Methylomagnum ishizawai: one gene and its partner. The protein of the gene in region 1 interacts with the protein of each later gene in a pairwise test. Links are inferred from orthologs where the notes say so. Each region holds a gene or a part of one and is shown in the gene's direction. Other genes may lie near its edges.

What was found.
Region 2: the proteins of ftsL (region 1) and ftsB interact in binary tests that used the Escherichia coli proteins (3 or more experiments, as listed by UniProt). The link is inferred for Methylomagnum ishizawai from one-to-one orthologs.

The regions. Positions count from the first base shown.
Region 1 is NZ_AP019783.1:733,996-737,314, reverse strand. What follows is about bases 81-3,080. They hold ftsL (cell division protein FtsL), read left to right. Parts: upstream 81-1,451; coding sequence 1,452-1,709; downstream 1,710-3,080. Other genes in these bases: K5658_RS03245 (peptidoglycan D,D-transpeptidase FtsI family protein), read left to right, coding at 1,725-3,080; rsmH (16S rRNA (cytosine(1402)-N(4))-methyltransferase RsmH), read left to right, coding at 508-1,455; mraZ (division/cell wall cluster transcriptional repressor MraZ), read left to right, coding at 81-511. Also shown: more of mraZ, read left to right, coding at 53-80; more of K5658_RS03245, read left to right, coding at 3,081-3,319. UniProt on the Escherichia coli protein: Essential cell division protein. May link together the upstream cell division proteins, which are predominantly cytoplasmic, with the downstream cell division proteins, which are predominantly periplasmic.
Region 2 is NZ_AP019783.1:1,474,507-1,477,708, reverse strand. The notes cover bases 86-2,968. They hold ftsB (cell division protein FtsB), read left to right. Parts: upstream 86-1,300; coding sequence 1,301-1,636; downstream 1,637-2,968. Other genes in these bases: truD (tRNA pseudouridine(13) synthase TruD), read left to right, coding at 2,899-2,968; ispF (2-C-methyl-D-erythritol 2,4-cyclodiphosphate synthase), read left to right, coding at 2,417-2,899; ispD (2-C-methyl-D-erythritol 4-phosphate cytidylyltransferase), read left to right, coding at 1,657-2,412; eno (phosphopyruvate hydratase), read left to right, coding at 86-1,277. In the rest of the region: more of eno, read left to right, coding at 1-85; more of truD, read left to right, coding at 2,969-3,202. UniProt on the Escherichia coli protein: Essential cell division protein. May link together the upstream cell division proteins, which are predominantly cytoplasmic, with the downstream cell division proteins, which are predominantly periplasmic.

The DNA.
Region 1 (3,319 bases):
CGAGTGGCGAAAAGTGGAGAAAAATGGGGCTGTATGGCGATAAGGGGGTTTTTTGTTTCGTGGCGTCAGTTCCATCCACCTGGACGACAAGGGGCGCTTGGCCGTCCCCACCCGCTACCGGGCCGAATTGGACGAATGCTGCGACAACCAATTAGTCGTCACGGTCGGCCTGGATAAGTGCCTGTTGCTCTACCCCCTCCCGGAATTCGAAGACATCGAACGCAAGCTCGTCAAACTCCCCGCCTTGAACAAACAGGCCAAACGATTGCAACGCTTACTGATCGGCCACGCCGCCGAGTGCCAACTGGATAGCCAAGGGCGGTGCTTGATCCCGGAACCTTTGCGTAGGTTCGCCCTGCTCGAAAAGCGCGTCGCCCTGGTCGGCCAGGGCAACAAATTCGAGCTATGGGACGAGGACACCTGGAACCGCAGCCGCGACGAATGGATCGAGGCGGAACGGCTCGGCGACGACGAAGACTTGCCGCCCGAACTCGGCACCTTGTCCCTGTGAGCGCCGGGGATTCGCCGCACACGCCGGTGATGTTGCGCGAGGCCGTGGCGGGGCTGGCCCCCGAGCGCGGCGGTTATTTCGTCGATGGCACCTTCGGGCGCGGCGGGCATACGGCGGCGCTCCTGGCCCGGCTCGGCAGCCAAGACCGCCTGCTCGCGCTGGACAAAGACCCGGACGCGCTGGCCTCGCCCGAAGCCCTGGCCTTGCGGGCCGATCCCCGCTTGGAACTGGTCCATGGCAGCTTCGCCCAGCTCGCGGCATTCATCGCGGAGCGGGGCCGGCCCGGACAAGTGGCGGGCGTCCTCATGGACCTAGGGGTGTCCTCGCCCCAACTCGACGAGGCCGGGCGCGGCTTCAGCTTCATGCGCGACGGCCCGCTCGATATGCGGATGGACACGGGCCGGGGCATCACCGCCGCCGAATGGCTGGCCGATGTCTCCGAGAACGAACTGATACAGGTCTTGCGGGATTACGGCGAAGAACGCTACGCCCGGCGCATCGCCCAAGCCCTCGTGGCGCGGCGACGCTCCAACCCACCGCTCTCGACCACGGCGGAACTGGCCGGACTGATCGCCGCCGCCGTGCCGACCCGCGAAAAGGGCAAACACCCGGCCACCCGGAGTTTCCAAGCCATCAGGATTCATATCAACCATGAACTCGAAGAACTCGAAGCGGGTTTGCGGCAAGCCTTGGAAATCTTGCGACCGGGGGGGCGCATGGCGGTGATTGCATTCCATTCCCTGGAAGACCGGATCGTGAAGCGCTTCATGCGCGACGAGTCGCGCAGTGGCGGCTCCACGCCCATGCCGTGGCCCGCGCCGGACGAACGCGCCCCGAAATTGGCCCGGATCGGCAAGGCCGTCCTGCCGAGCGCCGAAGAAACCGCCGCGAACCCCAGGGCGCGCAGCGCGGTACTCCGGATCGCCGAGCGGCTTCCGGCATGAGGACCCTATTGGTGCTGGTCGCCGTAGCCGTGGCCTCCGCCCTGGGCGTGGTGTACACGAAATACCGCTCGCGCATGTTGTTCGCCGAGGTCCAGCGGTTGGAGCAAGCCCTCGACGCCTACGACGAGGAATGGGGCCAATTGCAGTTGGAGCAAAACACCTTCGCCGAACACAGCCGCATCGAAAAAATGGCCCGCGCCCGCCTGGGCATGGTGCTGCCCGCCCGTGAATCGACCCTTTACATCAACCCTTAGACGAGTCGCGCCGACATGCGAATCATCCAACCGAACGTGGTGAAAGAAGACGATTACAGCGGTCGCTGGCGCTTCCTGCTCATGCTGATCCTGTGCGCCATGACCGTCTTGATCGGGCGGGCGGTCTTCCTGCAAGTGCTGGACCGGCAGTTCCTCAAACAGCAAGGGGATTTGCGCCATGTCGGCATCCTGCCCGTGCCCGCCCACCGGGGCCGTATCATCGACCGCAACGGCGAATTGCTGGCGGTCAGCACCCCGGTGAAATCGATCTGGATCAACCCCAAGGAATTCCTCAAGACCGAAGTCACCCATGAACAACTGAAGGCCCTGGCCGATCTGGTGGGCATGTCGGTCAAGGAGATCAAGCAGCGCATCGGCCAGGACGACCACCGCGGTTTCGTCTATATCAAGCGGCGCATGAACCCGGAACTGGTCGATCAAGCCATGGCGCTGGGCATCCCCGGCATCTACGACGAACGCGAATACCGCCGCTACTACCCGACCGGCGAAGTGACCGCCCACCTGCTGGGTTTCACCGATATCGAGGACAAGGGCCAGGAAGGCATGGAACTCGGCTTCGACGCCTCGTTGCGCGGCACCGATGGCGCGAAGCGCATCATCCGCGATGGCAAGCGCCGCATCATCGAAGACCTGGAAAACATCCGCCTGCCGGTGCCGGGGAAGGATTTGACCCTGAGCATCGACGAGCGCCTGCAATATCTAGCCTACCGCGAACTGAAAAAAGCGGTCATGCAGCACCGCGCCCGTTCGGGCTCCTTGGTCTTGCTGGACAGCCAGACCGGCGAAGTCCTGGCCATGGTCAACCAGCCCTCCTACAACCCCAACAGCCGGGGCAAGCTCAAGGGCAATCCCTCCCGCAACCGGGCCATCACCGATTTGTACGAGCCGGGCTCCACCATGAAGCCCTTCGCCGTGGCCTGCGCCCTGGAACTCGGCCTGACCCATCCCAACACCGTCTATAGCACGGCGGGCGGCCAGATGCGGGTCGGCCACAACATCGTCAAGGATGTCCACAGCTATGGCAGCCTGGATGTGACCGGCATCCTGCAAAAATCCAGCAACGTGGGCGTCACCAAGATCGCCCTCAGCGTGCCGCCCAAGAAATTCTGGGCCTTCTACAACAATCTCGGCTTCGGCCAGCCTTTGGACAGCGGCTTTCCCGGCGAGGCCCATGGCCGTTTGTCCGACTACCAGGGTTGGAACGCCTTCGAGCAGGCCACCCTGTCCTTCGGCTATGGCGTGTCCACTTCCACCGCGCAACTGGCCCGCGCCTATAGCTCCCTGGCCAACGACGGCGTGATCCCCATGGTCAGCCTGCTCAAGCGCGACACCCCGCCGGAAGCCCACCGCATCATGTCGGCCAAGACCGCCACCACGGTCCGCACCATGCTGGAAAGCGTGGTCTCCACCGGCGGCACCGCGCAAAAAGCCGCCATCCCCGGCTTCCGGGTCTCGGGCAAGACCGGCACCGTGAAGAAATCCGGTGCCCACGGCTACACCGAATCCTTATACATGTCGCTGTTCACGGGACTGGCCCCGGCCAGCAAGCCGCGTTTGGTGATGGTGGTGATGATCGACGAACCCTCGGC
Region 2 (3,202 bases), 740 kb from region 1 along the record:
AAATCGTAGAAGTGAAAGCCCTCGAAGTCCTCGACTCCCGCGGCAACCCGACCGTGGCCGTGGATGTCGTCCTGGAATCCGGTGCCATCGGTACCTCCATGGTGCCGTCCGGCGCCTCCACCGGCTCCCGCGAAGCCATCGAACTGCGCGACGGCGACAAGGCCCGCTACCTGGGCAAGGGCGTCACCAAGGCGGTCGCCAACGTCAACGGCGAACTGCGTACAGCCGTGCTGGGCCTCGACGCCGCCGACCAGGCCGGCCTCGACGCCAAGATGATCGAAGCCGACGGCACCGACAACAAGGGCCGCTTGGGGGCCAACGCCCTGCTCGGCGTGTCCCTGGCCTCGGCCCGCGCCGCCGCCACCGAAGCCGGTAAGCCGCTGTACGCCCATTTGCACCAGGGCGGCGAGTTCGTCCTGCCGGTGCCGATGATGAACATCATCAACGGCGGTGCCCATGCCGATAACAGCGTGGACATGCAGGAATTCATGATCCTGCCCGTGGGCGCTCCCAACTTCCGCGAAGCCATCCGCTACGGCGCGGAAGTGTTCCACGCCCTCAAAAAGGTGCTGGGCCAGCGCGGCCTCGCCACCGGTGTGGGCGACGAGGGCGGTTTCGCCCCCGACCTGCCCTCCAACGAAGCCGCCATCGAAGTCATCCTGGAAGCCATCGGCAACGCGGGCTATACCGCGGGCAAGGATATCTTCCTAGGGCTAGACTGCGCCGCTTCCGAGTTCTACAAGGACGGCGTCTACGACCTCGAATCCGAAGGCAAGAAATACTCCTCCGGCGAATTCGCCGACTTCTTCGCCTCCTGGGTCGATAAGTACCCGATCATCAGCATCGAGGACGGCCTGGACGAAAGCGATTGGGCGGGCTGGAAAGTCCTCACCGAGAAACTGGGCTCGCGCATCCAGTTGGTGGGCGACGATTTGTTCGTGACCAACCCGAAAATCCTCAAGGAAGGCATCGACAAGGGCATCGCCAACTCCATCCTCATCAAGGTCAACCAGATCGGCACCTTGACCGAGACCCTGGAAGCCATCGCCATGGCGCAGGCGGCGGGCTACACCACCGTGATGTCGCACCGCTCCGGCGAAACCGAGGACAGCACCATCGCCGATTTGGCCGTCGCCGCCTCCACCGGCCAGATCAAGACCGGCTCCCTGAGCCGTTCCGACCGCATCGCCAAGTACAACCGCCTGCTGAAGATCGAGGCGGAACTGGGCGACAAGGCCGTCTACGCCGGCAAGAGCGCGTTCAAGCGGGCGTTCTAAGCTGAGCCAAGGCCGGCACCGGCATGAAAAAGCTCATCATTTTTCTGCTGGTGCTGGTCGCCTTGCTGCAATGGCGTTTGTGGTTCGGCGATGGCGGCATCTACGAATTGCATGAACTGCAAGCCCGTATCGAGCAGCTCAAGGAGGAAGGCGACAAGCTCCACGAGCGCAACGCCGCCCTCGAAGCCGATGTGAAGGATTTGAAGGAAGGCACCGACGCCATCGAGGAACGCGCCCGCCAGGAATTGGGCATGGTCAAGGAGGGCGAGACCTTCGTGCAGGTGTTCGAGAAGCCGCATCCCTTGCCGCCGCCGGAGAAAACCACCCCGGCCCATGGCCCGGCAAAACCGAAGCATTGACCGCCCCACCCACCGCCCCAATGATTTCAAATAACGCCCCCCGTTTCTGGGCCGTCGTCCCCGCCGCCGGTGTCGGCAAGCGCATGGGCGCGGATGTGCCCAAGCAATATCTCGAAGTCCTGGGCAAGCCCGTCCTGCAACACACCCTGGAACGGCTATTGAGCGTCGAGGCTTTTTCCGGCATCGCGGTCGCACTGGGCCACGACGACGGCTATTGGCCCGACCTCCCCTGCGCCACCCACCCCAAAATCCGCCGCGCCCCCGGCGGCAAGGAACGCGCCGACTCGGTGCTGTCGGGACTCCGTAGCTTGGAAAACGAGGCCGATCCCGATGATTGGGTCTTGGTCCACGACGCCGCCCGGCCCTGCCTCGCCCGAACCGATGTGGAAAAGCTGATGGCGACGCTCAAGGACGACCCCGTCGGCGGCATCCTAGGGCTGCCGGTCAGCGACACCCTGAAAAGCGTGGAGGCGGGCCATATCACCGGCACCGTGGACCGCGGCCGGGTCTGGCGGGCGCTGACCCCGCAGATGTTCCGCTACGGGCTGTTACGCGGGGCATTGGAAGCAGCGGCGCAAAACGGCTGGGTCGTCACCGACGAAGCCAGCGCCATCGAACTCAAGGGCTTGCGTCCCAAGCTGGTCGAGGGACGGCCCGACAACCTCAAAATCACCCGGCCCGAGGATTTGCCCCTGGCCGTTTTTTACATGGTTTCAATCCTCTCCCAGGAACCGGGAGACGCCCAGCTTATCAACCCATCCGAAAACCGGGAATAAAACAATGTTGCGCATAGGCCAGGGCTACGACGCCCACAAATTCAAGGCGGGCGACCATATCGTCATCGGCGGGGTCAAAATCCCCTTCATCCACGGCATGGCGGCGCATTCCGACGGCGACGTGGCCCTGCACGCGCTGTGCGACGCCCTGTTGGGCGCGGCGGCCCTGGGCGATATTGGCAAGCATTTCCCGGACACCGACGCCGCCTACAAGGGGATCGACAGCCGCATCCTGGTCCGCAACGTCATGGCCAAGCTCAAGGAATTGGGCTACGCGGTCGGCAATGTCGATGTCACCCTCGTGGCCCAAGCCCCCAAAATGGCCCCGCATATCCCCAAGATGCGCGAACACATCGCCGCCGACCTCGAAATCGGCGTGGACGCCGTGAACGTCAAGGCCACCACCACCGAAGGCATGGGTTTCGAGGGCCGGGGCGAAGGGATTTCGTCCTATGCCGTGGCCTTGCTGCACAAGGTGCCGGTTTGATGAACATGCCCGCCCCCCTGCCCTACGCCCACGGCGGTCCCGTCGGCACCGCCACCCTGAAAGCCGCGCCGGAAGATTTCATGGTCGAGGAAATCCTGGGCTTCGCGCCTTCCGGCGAAGGCGAACACGTGTTCCTCAAGGTCGAGAAGCGCGGCGAGAACACCGAATATGTCGCCCGCCAACTGGCGCGTTACGCCGGGGTCGGCTCCCGCGAGGTCGGCTACGCCGGGCTGAAGGACCGCCACGGCCTCACCGTGCAATGGTATAGCGTGCAACTGCCGGGCAAGGACGGACCCGATTGGA